2 regions of the Streptomyces sp. NBC_01474 genome follow, and region 2 is predicted to be linked to the other one. Evidence: riboswitches for the same ligand, from Rfam matches in the RefSeq annotation. Region 2 holds a riboswitch; the other holds the start of a gene.
What was found. A riboswitch is a leader RNA that binds a small molecule or an ion and turns the genes downstream of it on or off. The one in region 2 is predicted to bind S-adenosylmethionine.
Positions count from the first base shown of each region.

Region 1 (8,372 bases), 1.4 Mb from region 2:
CACGGCCGCCGCGATCCTTCCTCTCGTCGGCGGCGCATCGAACATCACGTCCGTAGCCCACTGCATGACCCGGCTCCGTCTCGGCCTGGCCGACCGCGCGCTCGTCGACGAGGACGCGCTGAAGGCGCTCCCCGACGTCATGGGCGTGGTCGACGACGAGACGTACCAGATCGTCCTCGGACCGGGAAAGGTCGCCCGGGTCACCCCGGAGTTCGAGACCCTGGTCGAGGAGGGGAAGGCCGCCGCACCCGCCGCCGCCCCCGGGCCGCACGCGGTCACCGCGGACGAACTCGCCGCCCAGGGCGCCGAGTTGAGGGCGGCCCGCAAGGCGAAGAACGCGACGCCGTTCAAGCTGTTCCTGCGCCGGATCGCGAACATCTTCGTGCCGCTGATCCCGGCGCTGATCGGCTGCGGCATCATCGCCGGCATCAACGGCCTGCTGATCAACCTGCACTGGCTGCCTGGCGTCACCCCCGCCCTGGCCGCCATCGCCTCCGGCTTCATGGCGCTGATCGCGGTGTTCGTCGGCCACAACACGGCGAAGGAGTTCGGCGGTACGCCGATCCTGGGCGGCGCGGTTGCGGCGATCATCGTGTACGCGGGCGTCGCGAACATCGAGGCGTTCGGCCAGAAGCTGTCGCCCGGTCAGGGCGGCGTGCTGGGCGCGCTGGGCGCCGCGGTCCTCGCGACGTACATCGAGAAGTGGTGCAGGAAGTGGGTCCCGGAGGCGGTGGACGTTCTGGTCACGCCCACCCTCACGGTCCTGGTCTCCGGCCTGGTCACGATCTTCGGCCTGATGTTCGTGGCGGGTGAGATCTCCACGGGCATCGGCACCGCGGCGAACTGGCTCCTCGACAACACGGGCGCCTTCGCGGGCCTGGTCCTCGGCGGCCTGTTCCTCCCCCTGGTCATGCTGGGCCTGCACCAGGCCCTCATCCCCATCCACACCACGCTCATCGAGCAGCAGGGCTACACCGTCCTGCTTCCCGTCCTGGCGATGGCGGGCGCGGGCCAGGTCGGCTGTGCGATCGCGGTGTTCAAGCGGCTCAAGCACAACAAGTCGATCCGCAAGACGATCAAGTCCGCGCTCCCCGCGGGCTTCCTGGGCGTCGGCGAACCCCTGATCTACGGCGTCTCGCTCCCGCTCGGCCGCCCCTTCATCACGGCGTGCGTGGGCGGCGCGGCGGGCGGCGCGTTCGTCGGCTTCTTCTCGATGATCGGCGACAAGGTCGGTTCCACGGCGATCGGTCCTTCGGGCTGGGCCCTGTTCCCCCTCCTCGACGGCAACAAGGGCCTCGGCACGACGGTCGCGATCTACGGCGCGGGCCTGCTGGTCGGCTACATCGTGGGCTTCGTGGCGACGTACTTCTTCGGCTTCAGCAAGCAGATGCTGGTGGATCTGAACGTGGACACCCAGGAAGCAGCCGCGGGCGGCTCGCCCGAGCCTCTCGCCCCGAGCGAGCCGACACCGTCGAAGGTGACAGCCTCGGCCTGACCCCGACATCCACTGCTGAGGGCCACCCGGTCACCTACCGGCGTGGCCCTCGTCGTTTCCCACCGCACCACCGGGCCGCCTTGACGGCGCCCGGCGCTCCACATGCGCCCGCGCGAGCCGTCCCGCATTCTGAAGTCATGGCTGAGAGCACGTTCTCGAAGATTTCCTGGACCGAGTTCCGTCCCGACCAGAGGCGGCTGACCACCGGTGCGGCGCTGACCGGCGCCGGGATGCTGGTCTCCGCGGCCGGCGTCGGCCTGCTCGTCTTCGAACTGGTCCGCGCGGGCCGGACCTGGACCGGCGGCTGGGAGGTGTCACCCGGCGAGCTCGCCTCCCGGACGCTCCACCAGGCGCAGACCGCGGCGCAGGCCGGGCGCGACGCCTGGCGCACATACGAGGAGCAGGCGGTCTGACAACACGCCGTCGGCCCCCGGGACCAAGTGGTCCCGGGGGCCGACAGAGATGTACTTACCGATCCATCAGGATCAGAAGTCCATGTCACCGCCCGGCATGCCGCCCGGAGCGCCGCCCGCGGCGGCCTTCTCCGGCTTGTCGGCGATGACGGCCTCGGTGGTGAGGAACAGCGCGGCGATGGACGCGGCGTTCTGCAGCGCGGAACGCGTGACCTTCGCCGGGTCGAGGATGCCCTCGGCGATCATGTCGACGTACTCGCCGGTCGCGGCGTTCAGGCCGTGGCCGATGGGAAGGTTGCGGACCTTCTCCACGACGACGCCACCCTCGAGACCACCGTTGACGGCGATCTGCTTGAGCGGGGCCTCCAGCGCGAGCTTCACGGCGTTGGCGCCGGTCGCCTCGTCACCGTCGAGCTCGAGCTTCTCGAAGACCGCGGAGGCCTGGAGCAGGGCCACGCCACCGCCGGCGACGATGCCCTCCTCGACGGCCGCCTTCGCGTTGCGAACGGCGTCCTCGATGCGGTGCTTGCGCTCCTTGAGCTCGACCTCGGTCGCGGCACCGGCCTTGATGACCGCAACACCGCCGGCGAGCTTCGCCAGGCGCTCCTGCAGCTTCTCGCGGTCGTAGTCGCTGTCCGAGTTCTCGATCTCGGCACGGATCTGGTTGACGCGGCCCTGGACCTGGTCGCTGTCACCGGCGCCGTCGACGATCGTCGTCTCGTCCTTGGTGATGACGACCTTGCGGGCGCGGCCGAGCAGGTCGAGACCGGCGTTCTCCAGCTTGAGGCCGACCTCCTCGGAGATGACGGTGCCACCGGTGAGGATGGCGATGTCGCCGAGCATGGCCTTGCGGCGGTCACCGAAGCCCGGGGCCTTGACGGCGACGGACTTGAAGGTGCCACGGATCTTGTTGACGACCAGGGTCGACAGGGCCTCGCCCTCGACGTCCTCGGCGATGATCAGCAGCGGCTTGCCGGACTGCATGACCTTCTCGAGCAGCGGAAGGAGGTCCTTCACGTTGCCGATCTTCGAGTTGACGATCAGGATGTACGGGTCGTCGAGCGACGCCTCCATACGCTCCATGTCGGTGGCGAAGTACGCCGAGATGTAGCCCTTGTCGAAGCGCATGCCCTCGGTGAGCTCAAGCTCGAGCCCGAAGGTCTGCGACTCCTCGACGGTGATGACGCCTTCCTTGCCGACCTTGTCCATCGCCTCGGCGATGAGCTCGCCGATCTGGGTGTCGGCGGCGGAGATGGAGGCCGTGGAAGCGATCTGCTCCTTGGTCTCGACATCCTTGGCCTGCTCGAGCAGGGCGGCGGAGACGGCCTCGACGGCCTTCTCGATGCCGCGCTTGAGGGCCATCGGGTTGGCGCCGGCCGCGACGTTGCGCAGGCCTTCCTTGACGAGCGCCTGGGCGAGGACGGTCGCGGTCGTCGTGCCGTCACCGGCGACGTCGTCCGTCTTCTTCGCGACCTCCTTGACCAGCTCGGCGCCGATCTTCTCGTACGGGTCCTCGAGCTCGATCTCCTTGGCGATGGACACACCATCGTTGGTGATCGTGGGGGCGCCCCACTTCTTCTCGAGGACGACGTTGCGACCCTTGGGGCCCAGGGTCACCTTGACGGCGTCGGCGAGCTGGTTCATGCCGCGCTCGAGGCCGCGCCGTGCCTCCTCGTCGAACGCGATGATCTTGGCCATGTGAAGTGGTCCTCCCGGACGGGGTGGAAACGCAAAACGGACCGTGCTGGTGCCCGCGACGGACGGCCTGCGTGCCGTGTGGTTCCTTGCCCCACCCGGCCTGCGAGCCTCACCGACCCGATCCAAGTTCTGTCACTCTCACCTTCAGAGTGCTAACGCAATGATTAGCACTCGGCCTAGGAGAGTGCAAGCGCCTCCGGCAGACGCGCGGTCCCCGCGGGCGGTGTGCGCGGGTCGCGCGCACACGCACGAGAGGCCCGCACCCCTCGCGGGGTACGGGCCTCTCGGCGTGAGTGTGTCGGTGGCCGATCGCGCCGAGATCAGACGGCGAGCTTGACCATGTCCGCCTGCGGACCCTTCTGGCCCTGCGAGATCTCGAATTCGACTCGCTGACCCTCTTCAAGGGTGCGGTATCCGTCCATCTGGATGGCGCTGTAGTGGACGAATACATCCGCACCACCGTCGACCGCGATGAAGCCGTACCCCTTCTCCGCGTTGAACCACTTGACGGTGCCCTGAGCCATGACTAACTCCCCTATTACTGGCCCTTGCACAGGCCCGCACTTCGCGGACCCGGGTCAGACCTCACGCCCCATTGGTTGGAGGTGTGCGCCGGAACGCGTCGACCGCGGCTGAATGTATCTGCCCAACTGCCGTCTGCAACAGGTCAATCGGACGAGAATTCTGGGCACGGCAGAGCGGTAATAAGCGGCGGAGTCATTGGATTCCGGGGCAACTCGGGCCCGACAAATGCCACGAACACCCGATAAGGGCTGGGCACTTTGGCTGCTTCTTGTCGGACGGCGGCCGACTTCATATATGCGCGCGGCACAGGCGCGAAGCTCGCTTCCCAACTCTACCGCGCTCAACCCTGCAGAATTGCCCCCTCCGCTTCTCTCGCGGAGGGGGCAATTCAGGTGACTCTGTGTGGCCTTGGTAAGGCCGGGCGATCAGCCGCCGGCACTGTGTCCGACGCTCAGCCTCCGGCGACGGCCGGGATGATCGAGACGCCCGCGCCTGCCGGCGTCGCCGTCTCCAGGCCCTGCTCGAAGCGCACGTCGTCGTCGTTGACGTACACGTTCACGAAGCGGCGCAGCTTGCCCTGGTCGTCCAGGACGCGGGCCGCGATGCCCGTGTGGTTCTTCTCCAGGTCGGCGATGACCTCGGAGAGGGTCGCGCCCTCGGCGGCGACCTCGGCCTTGCCGCCGGTGTAGGTGCGCAGGATGGTGGGGATGCGGACGTTGACGCTCATGGGGGCTGCAGCCTTTCCGTGCGGGAGTCGCGGGAGTGCGCGGGTCTTCAGTGGGCGAGGCCCGCGTCGCGGAACGCGTCCAGGCTCGGGCGGATGGTGGCGGTCGCCTGGGACGTCTCGGCGACCGCGTCGAGGGTCTTGAGGCCGTCGCCGGTGTTGAGGACGACGGTGGTGAGCGTCGGGTCGATCAGGCCGGCCTCGATCAGCTTCTTCGTCACGCCGACCGTCACACCGCCCGCGGTCTCCGCGAAGATGCCCTCGGTCTGCGCCAGGAGCTTGATCGCCTCGACGACCTGCTCGTCGTTGACGTCCTCCACGGCGCCGCCGGTGCGGCGGGCGATGTCGAGGACGTACGGGCCGTCGGCCGGGTTGCCGATGGCCAGGGACTTGGCGATCGTGTTCGGCTTCTGCGGCCGCACGACGTCGTGGCCGCCCTTGTAGGCGACGGACACCGGCGAGCAGCCCTCGGCCTGGGCGCCGAAGAGCTTGTACGGCTTGTCCTCGACGAGGCCGAGCTTGATCAGCTCCTGGAGGCCCTTGTCGATCTTCGTGAACTGGGAGCCGGACGCGATCGGGATGACCAGCTGGTCCGGGAGCCGCCAGCCGAGCTGCTCGCAGATCTCGAACGCGAGCGTCTTGGAGCCCTCGCCGTAGTACGGGCGAAGGTTGACGTTGACGAAGCCCCAGCCCTCGCCGAGCGGGTCGCCGATGAGCTCGGAGCAGAAGCGGTTGACGTCGTCGTAGTTGCCCTCGATGCCGACGAGTTCGCCGCCGTAGACCGCGGCCATGACGACCTTGCCCTGCTCCAGGTCGTGCGGGATGAACACGCAGGAGCGGAAGCCGGCGCGGGCCGCGGCGGCGCCGACGGCGCCGGCGAGGTTGCCGGTGGAGGAGCAGGACAGGGTGGTGAAGCCGAAGGCGCGGGCGGCCTCGATGGCCTGGGCGACGACGCGGTCCTTGAAGGAGTGCGTGGGGTTGCCGGAGTCGTCCTTGACGAAGAGCTTGCCCTGCTCGACGCCGAGTTCACGGGCGAGGTTGTCGGCCTTGACGAGCTTGGTCCAGCCGGGGTTCAGGTTCGGCTTCTCGGCGACGTCGGCCGGGACGGGCAGGAGAGGGGCGTAGCGCCAGATGTTGGCGGGGCCGGCCTCGATCTCCTTGCGCAGCGACTCGGGGTCGCCGACCGGCAGGTCGTAGGAGACTTCGAGCGGCCCGAAACACTCGGCACAGGCGAAGATCGGTCCGAGCGGGAAGCTGGTGCCGCACTCGCGGCAGGAAAGCGCCGAGGCGGGTCCGAGATCAACGGAAGTGGTGGTGGCGACAGTCTGCGCAGCCATGATGGCGAGGCCCTTTCTCCTCATCTTCCTCGCGGCGCATCTCGCCACGAGACGGAATTGGCACCTTCCCCACCTGGACCTCGACAAGGTCGGCGGGAGGGTTGCCGGGACTTCAACGGGCCGTATCCCTCTGTCCCTCTGGATGAGCGCTATTCGGTTGTTGAGCTGGCACTTGATCACTCAAGCGCGGCGGCGACCCCGACATGCGATGGTCACCGGCGTTGTTCAAGACTGTAACCGAAGGCCTGGACGCTTGAGATAGTCGTCCGAACCGCGAGATGGATCACAGTTCGTGATCAGATAGTTCAGACAGTGAGGAGCCGCGCACCGTGCTGGAAGAAGTAGAGCGCTGGCTGAGCAGGCGTTCCTGGTCGGTGTCGGACCGCCCGCTCTCTCAGCTGATCGCCGCGAAGCGCGCCTCGGGCACCTCGGTGAGCGTGGTACTGCCCGCGCTGAACGAGGAGGAGACGGTCGGCGAGATCGTCGCCGAGATCCGGCGTGCCCTGATGACGGAGCGGGTGCCGCTGGTCGACGAACTGGTGGTGATCGACTCGGGCTCGACGGACCGTACGGCCGAGGTCGCGCGGGCCGCCGGGGCGCGCGTCGTGCACCGGGACACGATCCTGCCGAGGATCCCGGCCGTGCCCGGCAAGGGCGAGGTGCTGTGGCGCTCGCTGCTCGTGACGGGCGGCGACATCGTCTGCTTCGTCGACGCGGACCTCAAGGAGTTCTCCGCGGACTTCGTCTCGGGGATCGTGGGCCCGCTGCTCACGGATCCCGGCGTGGACTTCGTGAAGGCGATGTACGACCGCCCGCTCGGTTCCGCCGCGGGCCAGGGGGGCCGGGTCACGGAGCTGGTGGCGCGCCCGGTCCTCAATCTGCACTGGCCGCTGCTCGCGGGGTTCGTGCAGCCGCTCGGCGGCGAGTACGCGGCCCGCAGATCGCTCCTGGAGCGCCTGCCGTTCCCCGTCGGTTACGGAGTTGAGCTCGGTCTTCTCGTCGACGCGCTGCACACGGTGGGCCTGGACGCGCTCGGGCAGGTCGACGTGGGGGTGCGCAAGCACCGGCACCAGGACGGGCAGGCGCTCGGGCGGATGGCCGCGGCGATCTACCGCACCGCGCAGCTACGGCTCGCGCGCGGGCACCTCGTACGTCCGGTGCTCACCCAGTTCGAGCGCGGGGAACAGGGATTCGAGCCACGCACGCACGACGTGGACACAGAGGAACGCCCCCCGATGACCGAAATCACCGAGTACGCGGAGCGCCGCGTGGCGTAGCCGGGGGCAATCGTATGTTTTGCCTACATTGCCCTTTATGTGGCTCAGACAAGTTTCGGGTGAGCGACGGCTGCGCGCAGCCGCGACCCGCACCGCCGGGGCGCTCGTCGCCACGGTCACCGCACTGACGGCGCTCGGCGCCGCGGCCCCCGCCTCGGCGGACGTGGTCGCGCCGTTCACCAAGCGCTACGACGAATCGCTGTACGGCGGCTTCGTGACCATCGGCAACACGGTCATGGGCTGCCCGGCCGCGCCGGCCGACCTGGCGACACGCTGCTCGGTCGCCGCCGGCGGCCGGGGCGGCGACAACGACACGTTCGTGATGCAGCGCGTCAACACGGCCGGTACGACGGCCGGTTACGGCTCCAGCACCGGCCGGGTGACGATCCCGCCGGGCGCGAAGGTGGCGTACGCCCGCCTGTTCTTCGGCGGCAACGACGGCACGTACAAGGGGCCGAGCGGCGCGCAGCTCGCGCGGTGCGACATTTCCGGCGCCGATGTGCGGACCTCGCCGGGCGCCCCGCTCGCCGCGGTGCCCGTGCTGGGCGTGAACGGCGGCGCGGCGGCGAAGGTCTCCGCCGAGGACCTGGTCCAGGACCCGGCGACCACCGACGGCCCGCACTACTACACGGGCGAGGCCGATGTCACGAGCATGTTCGCCGGCGTCACCGGCACCGGCGCGCCCGTCCCCGTCGCGGTCGGCGGCGTCTGGGCGCCCGACGGCAAGGGCTGCGTGGCCGGCTGGTCGATGACCGTCGTCTACAGGTACGGCGCCCCGAACGCGCTCGCGCTGTCCGTCCCGGTCCCCGACCTGGAGGTCACCAAGACGGCGAGCCCGGAGACGGTAGGCCCCGGCGACACCCTGACGTACACGGTCAGGGTGAAGAACATCAGCTCGCTCGA
Region 1 is NZ_CP109449.1:5,963,816-5,972,187, reverse strand. Features, by position in the region: gene OG758_RS27480 (PTS transporter subunit EIIC) at 1-1,495, shown strand, start outside; gene OG758_RS27475 (hypothetical protein) at 1,633-1,908, shown strand; gene groL (chaperonin GroEL) at 1,981-3,606, opposite strand; gene OG758_RS27465 (cold-shock protein) at 3,927-4,130, opposite strand; gene OG758_RS27460 (MoaD/ThiS family protein) at 4,583-4,858, opposite strand; gene thrC (threonine synthase) at 4,906-6,192, opposite strand; SAM riboswitch class I at 6,210-6,341, opposite strand; gene OG758_RS27450 (glucosyl-3-phosphoglycerate synthase) at 6,522-7,469, shown strand; gene OG758_RS27445 (DUF7927 domain-containing protein) at 7,507-8,372, shown strand, end outside.
Region 1: it holds a riboswitch for S-adenosylmethionine, as region 2 does, so the genes downstream of both, thrC (threonine synthase) here and OG758_RS33760 (aminotransferase class V-fold PLP-dependent enzyme) in region 2, are expected to answer to the same signal.

Region 2 (8,372 bases):
TCTCACTGACCACCTCGCGCTCCTCCACCTTCGGGTCACCGGCGAGGTCGAGGTGCACGTATTCGACGACCTTCGACGAGCGGGTCACGTCGAAGCGCGTGAGGTTGCCGCAGAGAGTGCAGCGCCAACGGGTCTCGGCGGTCGGCAGGGGAACCGTCATCGGGGCTGTCGCCTTCTTTCGGGGTCGTACGTTTTCCGTGGTGCGTGGTGCCCGTAACCCTACGGCCTGACGGGGACCCCCCGCGCGGGCGTCCACAGTGGGGAATCCCGGCAGGCCGTCTGGGCAGGTGTGCACCGTTACGTCATGATCTGGCACATGATCGACAATTGGGGTACGGCGGCGGGCAGGACGGTCAGGTCGGCTGTCAGGAACCAGCCGGCGCCGGTGACGTACGGGCTGATCGTGCTGTGCTGCGTGGCCTTCCTGCTGTCCCCGGCGTCCGGGTTCAACCCCGTCTACGGCACCGGCGACCGGCTGCTCGCCGCGCAGAGCGACTACTTCGCCCGCTGGGGCGTGATCCCCTCCCAGCTGCTCACCGGCTCCCCACGCGCCGCGCTCACCACCGTCACGGCCCTCTTCGTCCACGGCAGCTGGCTGCACCTGCTCGGCAACATGCTCTTCCTGTACGTCTTCGGCGCGATGGTCGAAGAACGTATGGGCCACCTCCAGTTCGCGCTCTTCTACCTGCTCTCCGGCTGCGTGGCGCTGCTCGGCTACGCGATCGCGCACGCGGGCTCCGAGCAGACCCTGGTGGGCGCCTCAGGGGCGATCTCCGCGGTGCTCGGGGCGTTCCTGTACCTCTTCCCCGGGGCGCGCGTGACGAGCCTGTTCCCGTTCCTGTTCTTCCTGCCGCTGCGGTTTCCCGCGTGGGTGGTGCTGCCGTTCTGGGTGGCGCTCCAGTGGGCCGCGGCGGGGCAGGGCAGCCAGGGGCCCGGGGTCGCGTACCTGGCACACCTGGTCGGGTTCTCCGTCGGATTCCTCTACGCATGGGTGCGCTACCGGGGGAAAGGAGGGGTGCGCGCAGCGCTTCTGCGCAGGGACGGGGGCGGGAGACGGGAGGGCTAGAGTGAAAGCAGCCCCAGCCACGGCCACCGAGGGAGACAGCCAGCCGTGATCACCGCGATCGTGCTCATCAAGACCAGCGTGGACCGGATCCCCGAGATCGCCGAGTCGATCGCCGCCCTCGACAGCGTCAGCGAGGTCTTCTCCGTGACCGGTACGTACGACCTGATCGCCATGGTGCGCGTCGCGCGCCACGACGACCTGGCGGACGTCATCCCCGGGAAGATCAGCAAGATCCCGGGCGTGGAGGCGACGGACACGCACGTCGCGTTCCGCACGTACTCGCAGCACGACCTGGAGGCGGCGTTCGCGATCGGGCTCGACTCCTGATCCCGTCCGTCTGACGACCGAAGGCCGCCCCGAGGGGCGGCCTTCGTCATGTCCGGTGCGGTACGCGGATCACACCGCGGGGACGCAACGCCCGTCCTCCGTGCGGTAGTTCCAGCGCGCACCGTCGCGGACCAGCTCGGTGACGGCGCGGACGAAGCGCTCGACGTGCTCGTCCGGGGTGCCGGCGCCGAAGCTGACGCGGATCGCGTTGAGGGACTTCTCGCCGGGCGCGGCCTCGGGCGCCCCGCACTCCCCCTGCGACTGCGGGTCGCTGCCCAGCAGGGTGCGCACGAGCGGGTGGGCACAGAAGAGGCCGTCGCGCACCCCGATGCCGTACTCGGCGGAGAGCGCGGCCGCGAAGTGCGAGCTGTTCCAGCCGTCGACGACGAAGGAGATGACGCCGACGCGCGGGGCGTCGTCGCCGAACAGCGAGAGCACCTTCACCTCGGGCACGGCGGCGAGCCCGTCACGGACCCTGCCGATCAGGTACTGCTCACGGGCGACGAGCGAGTCGAAGCCCGCCTCGGTGAGGGCCTTGCAGGCGGAGGCGATGGAGTAGACGCCGATGACGTTCGGCGAACCGGCCTCGTGGCGGGCCGCGCTGTCGTGCCACTCGACGTCCACACCGCCGTCGGCGCGCCGCGCGACCTTGCGGGAGGCGCCGCCGCCGGCGAGGTACGGCTCGGAGGCCTGGAGCCAGTCGGCCCGGCCGGCGAGGACGCCGGAGCCGAAGGGCGCGTACAGCTTGTGCCCGGAGAAGGCGACCCAGTCGACGTCGAGGTCCTGGATGTCGACGGGGTGGTGCGGGGCGAGCTGCGCGGCGTCGAGGACGATACGGGCGCCGTGGGCGTGGGCCGCGGCGGCGAGCTCACGGACGGGCCACAGTTCGCCGGTGACGTTCGAGGCGCCCGTGACGCACACCAGGGCGGGCCCGTACGGGTCGCGGCCGGCGAGGGCGCTCTCCAGGGTCTGGACGGCCTCGCCGGGCGTGCGCGGCGCGTTCAGGTACGTCACGCGGGCGTCGCGCCACGGCAGGAGCGAGGCGTGGTGCTCGGTCTCGAAGACGAAGACCTCGCAGTCGGCGGGGAGCACGGCGGCGAGCAGGTTGAGCGAGTCGGTGGTCGAGCGGGTGAAGATCACCTGGTCGTCCGCGCGGCAGCCGAGGAACTCGGCGACGGTCACGCGGGAGTTCTCGAAGAGGTCGGTCGACAGCTGCGACAGGTACCCGGCGCCGCGGTGCACGCTGCCGTAGTACGGCGCGTAGGCCGCCACGTCGTCCCAGACCCGCTGGAGCGCCGGGGCGCTGGCCGCGTAGTCGAGGGCCGCGTAGGTGACCTCGCCCCCGGTGACGAGCGGAACGGTGACATCCCGTCCGAGAACCGGCAGAGGGGTACAAAGCGACTGGTCGGCGGCAGCGGTGGAGACAGACATGGCGAACTCCCGTGAGAGACAAGCGAATTGACCACGCCGGAGCCGATGGCTCGACGGCGCAGCCGAAAAGGAAAAGGGTGTGCGGAGGTGGGGCGGAGATGCCCTATCGCATTCGCTTGCTCACGAGACTGCTCCCTTGAGGACCAGGACCCCAGGGTGTGCAGGGGTCCGCGCTTGCAGAGCACCTTGCTGTGCACTGCCTGGTCTTCACCCGGGGCACCCCGCCACGGACGGAGGGTTGCCGGACAGCGAGCCGGGGCCTAATCGCTGTCACTCATGACCTGCCGAGAAGTATGCCAGCTGATCGCTTCATCGCAACAGAGTGTCCGCATCCCGGACGGAGCGTGGTGGGGAGGCACCGGCCCGCACCTCCCCACCATCCATGCCCTACGCGCTCACGCGTTGCTGGCCGCCACCCAGCGCTCCAGCGTCCGCTTCGCCGAGCCCGAGTCGATCGACTCGGCGGCGCGGACCATGCCGGCCCGGATCTGGTCGGTCAGAGGGCCGTCACCGGGCGTGAGAGCGACGAGCGCCGCCGCCGAGTTGAGGAGGACCGCGTCCCGTACCGGGCCCCTCTCGCCGTCCAGGAGGCGGCGGGCGACCTCCGCGTTGTACGACGCGTCGGCGCCGCGCAGCGCGGACACCGGCACCAGCTCGAGGCCGACGTCCCTCGGGTCGAAGGCCTCCTCGCGCACGGCGCCGTCCCGGACCACCCAGATCCGCGACGTCGCCGCCGTCGTCAGCTCGTCCAGACCGTCGTCGCCGCGGAAGACGAGCGACGAGTGACCGCGCTCGGCGAAGACACCGGCCACGATGGGCGCCATCCGCGCGTCGGCGACCCCGACGGCCTGCGCCCGCACCTTGGCCGGGTTGGTCAGCGGACCGAGGAAGTTGAACGTCGTGCGGATGCCCAGCTGGCCGCGCGCCGCCGCCACGTGCCGCAGTGCCGGGTGGAACTTCACGGCGAAGCAGAACGTGATCCCCGCCTCCTCCGCGACCTCGACCACCCTCTTCGGGGTCAGCTCCAGGTTCACGCCGAGCTTCTCCAGGACGTCCGAGGCGCCGGACGCCGACGAGGCGGCGCGGTTGCCGTGCTTGACGACCTTGGCGCCCGCGCCCGCGATGACGATGGCCGACATCGTGGAGATGTTCACCGTCTTGGCGCCGTCGCCGCCCGTGCCGACGATGTCGACCGTGTCGCCCGGGACCTCGATCACGTTCGCGTGCTCGTACATGGCCCGTACGAGGCCGGAGATCTCCTCGACGGTCTCACCCTTGGCGCGCATGGCCACCGCGAAGCCTGCGATCTGCGCGTCCGTGGCCTCGCCCCGCATGATGCGGTCCATGGCCCAGGCGGTGTCGTCGGCGCTCTGGTCGCGCCCTTCGAGGAGGCCGTTCAGGATCTGGGGCCAGGAACGGCCCGCCGCGGTATTGCCTCCTGCGGGGGTCACAGCATTCATCTGCCGCTCCTGGTTTTTCGTGTGTATGGGAACAAGGCCACCCTATCCAGCCCGGAGAGCGGCAAAGAGCCCCGTCCAGTGCCTGGACGGGGCTCTCACCGTGGCGACCATGGGGTCCCCCGCTCGAACGAAGCCGAGAGTGAGGGAGGTCAGTTCAGGTGATCAGTGGTGGCCGTGGCCGCTGGTGATCTCCTTGTACTCCTCGACAGTCGGCTTGGGGATCTGGCTCTCCTCGCCGTACATCCCCTCGGAGAGCTTGGCCCGCAGCTTCTCCGTACCGGACACCTTGCGCTCCACACCGTTCTCGTCGACCGTCGGGCCGATCTCGAGCGGCGCGTACTGCTCGTGCGCGGTGAGGGTGTGCAGGGCGTCGGACCCGAGCGGCTCGTGGACCTCGATGAACTCACCGTGCGGCAGGCGCTTGATGAGGCCGGACTCGCGTCCATGCAGCACCTTGTCCTTGTCGCGGCGCTGGAGGCCGAGGCAGATCCGCTTGGTGGCGACGAAGACCAGCACGGGCACGATGAAGAACCCGATGCGCACGAACCAGGTGATCGCGTTGATCGACAGGTGGAAGTGCGTGGCCCAGAGGTCGTTACCGCCACCGACGAGCAGGACGAAGTACCAGCTGATCCAGGCGGCACCGAACGCGGTCCGGGTCGGGACGTTGCGCGGGCGGTCCAGGATGTGGTGCTCACGCTTGTCGCCGGTGACCCAGGACTCGATGAACGGGTAGACCGCGATGGCCACCAGGACCAGCGGGAAGATGATCAGCGGGATGAACACACCCAGGACGAGCGTGTGACCCCAGAGGTTGATCTCCCAGCCCGGCATGAAGCGGATCAGGCCCTCGGAGAAGCCCATGTACCAGTCGGGCTGCGCGCCGGTGGAGACCTGGTCGATCCGGTACGGGCCGATGGCCCAGATCGGGTTGATCGACGCGATCGCGGCGATGACCGCGATGACACCGAAGACCAGGAAGAAGAAGCCGCCCGCCTTGGCCATGTAGACCGGCAGCAGCGGCATGCCGACGACGTTCTTGTTCGTCTTTCCGGGGCCCGCGAACTGCGTGTGCTTGTGGTAGAAGACCAGGATCAGGTGGCCGACCACCAGGCCGAGCATGATGCCCGGCAGCAGCAGGATGTGGACCGAGTAGAACCGCGCGACGAAGTCGCCGCCCGGGAACTCGCCGCCGAAGAGGAAGAACGACAGGTACGTGCCGACGATCGGCACGGACAGGACCGCGCCCTCCATGAAGCGGACACCGGTGCCGGAGAGCAGGTCGTCCGGGAGCGAGTAACCGGTGAAGCCGGTGAACATGCCGAGGACGAACAGCAGGAAGCCGAACAGCCAGTTGATCTCACGCGGCTTGCGGAACGCGCCCGTGAAGAACACGCGCATCATGTGCACGAACATGCCGGCGAGGAAGATCAGCGCCGCCCAGTGGTGGATCTGCCGGATCAGCAGACCACCGCGCACCTCGAAGGAGATGTGCATGGTCGAGTTGAACGCCTCCGACATCAGCTGCCCCTGGAGCGGGACATAGCTGCCGTGGTACGTCACCTCGTTCATCGACGGGTGGAAGAACAGCGTCAGGTACACACCCGTGAGGATGATGATGATGAAGCTGTAGAGGCAGATCTCACCGAGCATGAAGGACCAGTGGTCCGGGAAGATCTTGCGCATGTTGGCCTTGGCCAGGGAGTAGATCCCGAGCCGGCCGTCCGCCCAGTCGGCCACCCGCTCACCGGCGGGCGCCTTCTCGCGCGAGGACGCGTCGTTGGTCGTCGTAGTGCTCATCCGCGCTCCCAGAAGGCAGGACCGACGGGCTCTGCGAAGTCGCCGAGCGCCTGCAGGTAACCCTCGTCGCTCACGCCGATACGCAGCTGCGGAAGCGCGTGGCCGGCGGGACCGAAGATGACGCGGGCGCCGTCGGAGAGGTCGAAGGTGGACTGGTGACAGGGGCAGAGCACGTGGTGCGTCTGCTGCTCGTACAGGGAGATCGGGCAGCCCACGTGGGTGCAGACCTTCGAGTACGCGACGACACCCTCGTGGCCCCACGCGAGCTCTTGCTTGTCCTTGATGTCTTCAGGCTGGATCCGGACCAGCAGCAGGGCGGCCTTGCCCATGACCTGCTGGAAGTCCTCGTCCGTCTCCTCCAGGCCCTCGGGCTTGGCGAAGGTGAGCGAGCCGACCACGATGTCCGAAGGACGCATCGGCTGGTTCGTGCTCACGTTGACGAGGAGCTTGCCCTTCTTCCACGCGGTGTGCCGGAGCTTGTCCTCCGGCAGCGGACCGAGGTCACGAAGGAGGACGATGCCGGAGAGCGGGACCATCGCGACCGCGCCGAAGAGCGTGTTGCGGATCAGCTTGCGCCGGCCGAACTGCGACTCCTTGGCGCCCTGCTTGAAGTCCGCCAGGACCTTCGCCTTGACCGCGGGCTCGGCCGAGATCTCGTGGCGGTCGTCGGCGACCTCCACGTCGGACATCAGGGTGCGGGCCCAGTGGACCGCGCCCGCGCCGATGCAGAACAGGGCCACGCCGAGCGTCATACCGAGCGCGAAGTTCAGCGCGCTGATGTGCCCGATCGGCCAGATGTAGACGCTCTTGTCGGCCTTGATCGTCACGTACGAGGCGATGAAGGCGACCGTGGCGAGCATCGAGAGCACGAACAGGAAGGCGACCACGCGCTCGGAGCGCTTGGCGGCCCGCTCGTCGATGTCCTGGACCCGGTGCTCGTGGGGCGGCAGCCCCGGATCGGCGAAGGGGTCGTCCTTCACCGCGACCGAGCCGTGTGGCTGGTCGGCGTCCTGCGCGCTGGGCAGGTTCTCTTCTGGAATCTCTTGGCTACTCATGACTTCTTGGCCTTTGCGGTCCGAGCGGCGACCCAGACGGCGACGGCGATCAGTGCGCCGAGACCGAAGATCCAGGCGAACAGGCCTTCACTGACGGGGCCGAGCCCGCCCAGGTTCAGACCGCCGGGGCTCTCGGTCTCGTCGCCGTTGACCGCGTTGATGTACGCGATGATGTCCTTCTTGTTCTTCTCCGGCATCGTGGTGTCGGGGAAGGACGGCATGTTCTGCGGGCCCGTCTGCATGGCCTCGTAGATGTGCTTCGGGCTCACGCCCTCCAGGCTCGGCGCGAACTTGCCGTGTGTCAGCGCGCCGCCCTCACCGGTGAAGTTGTGGCACTGCGCGCAGTTGGTACGGAACAGCTCGCCACCGTTGGCGATGTCCGCACCCTCCGGGCTGACCTGGTTCTTCGTCGGGACGGTCGGACCGGCACCGAGCGAGGCGACGTACGCCGCGAGCTGGTCGATCTCGGCCTGCGAGTAAATGACCTTCTTCTTCGGGATCTGCGCGCCGGGCTGCTGCGCAGGCATGCGCCCGGTGCCGACCTGGAAGTCGACGGCCGCGGCGCCCACGCCCGTCAGCGGCGGACCGTCAGAGCTGCCCTGACCGCCGGTGCCGTGGCAGCTGGCGCAGCCGACGGCGTAGAGCTTCTTGCCCTCGTCGATGGCGAGGGACTGGGCGGTTTCGTCGGCCTGCGCCTTGCTCGCGGGTGCGAACGCGGCGTACAGCCCCCCGGTGGCCGCCAGCGCGAGGAGTAGGACGACGACCGCCGCCAGCGGATGGCGTCGTCGTGCGGAGAGCTTTTTCACGGATTACCCCGGTGTCAGGATCTTCTGCGTCGGTGCTTGCTGGACGAGTCGGTACGTCGTGATCGACGTAGCGACTACTTGATCAAGTAGATCGTGGCGAAAAGGCCGATCCAGACGACATCGACGAAGTGCCAGTAATAGGACACGACGATGGCTGCGGTCGCCTGCTCATGGGTGAACTTCCTGGCCGCGTATGTACGGCCGAGGACGAACAGGAAGGCGATGAGGCCGCCTGTCACGTGCAGTCCATGGAAGCCAGTCGTCAGGTAGAACACCGAGCCGTACGGGTCGGAGGACAGCGAGAGTCCGTCCTTCTTGACCAGTTCGGTGTACTCGAAGATCTGACCGCCGATGAAGATCGCACCCATGATGAAGGTGACGATGAACCATGTCCTGAGCTTCTTCACATCCCCGCGCTCGGCGGCGA
Region 2 is NZ_CP109449.1:7,409,961-7,418,332, reverse strand. Features, by position in the region: gene OG758_RS33775 (hypothetical protein) at 1-160, opposite strand, end outside; gene OG758_RS33770 (rhomboid family intramembrane serine protease) at 317-1,066, shown strand; gene OG758_RS33765 (Lrp/AsnC family transcriptional regulator) at 1,112-1,393, shown strand; gene OG758_RS33760 (aminotransferase class V-fold PLP-dependent enzyme) at 1,463-2,824, opposite strand; SAM riboswitch class IV at 2,990-3,106, opposite strand; gene trpD (anthranilate phosphoribosyltransferase) at 3,220-4,284, opposite strand; gene qcrB (cytochrome bc1 complex cytochrome b subunit) at 4,447-6,084, opposite strand; gene qcrA (cytochrome bc1 complex Rieske iron-sulfur subunit) at 6,081-7,139, opposite strand; gene qcrC (cytochrome bc1 complex diheme cytochrome c subunit) at 7,136-7,945, opposite strand; gene ctaE (aa3-type cytochrome oxidase subunit III) at 8,020-8,372, opposite strand, start outside.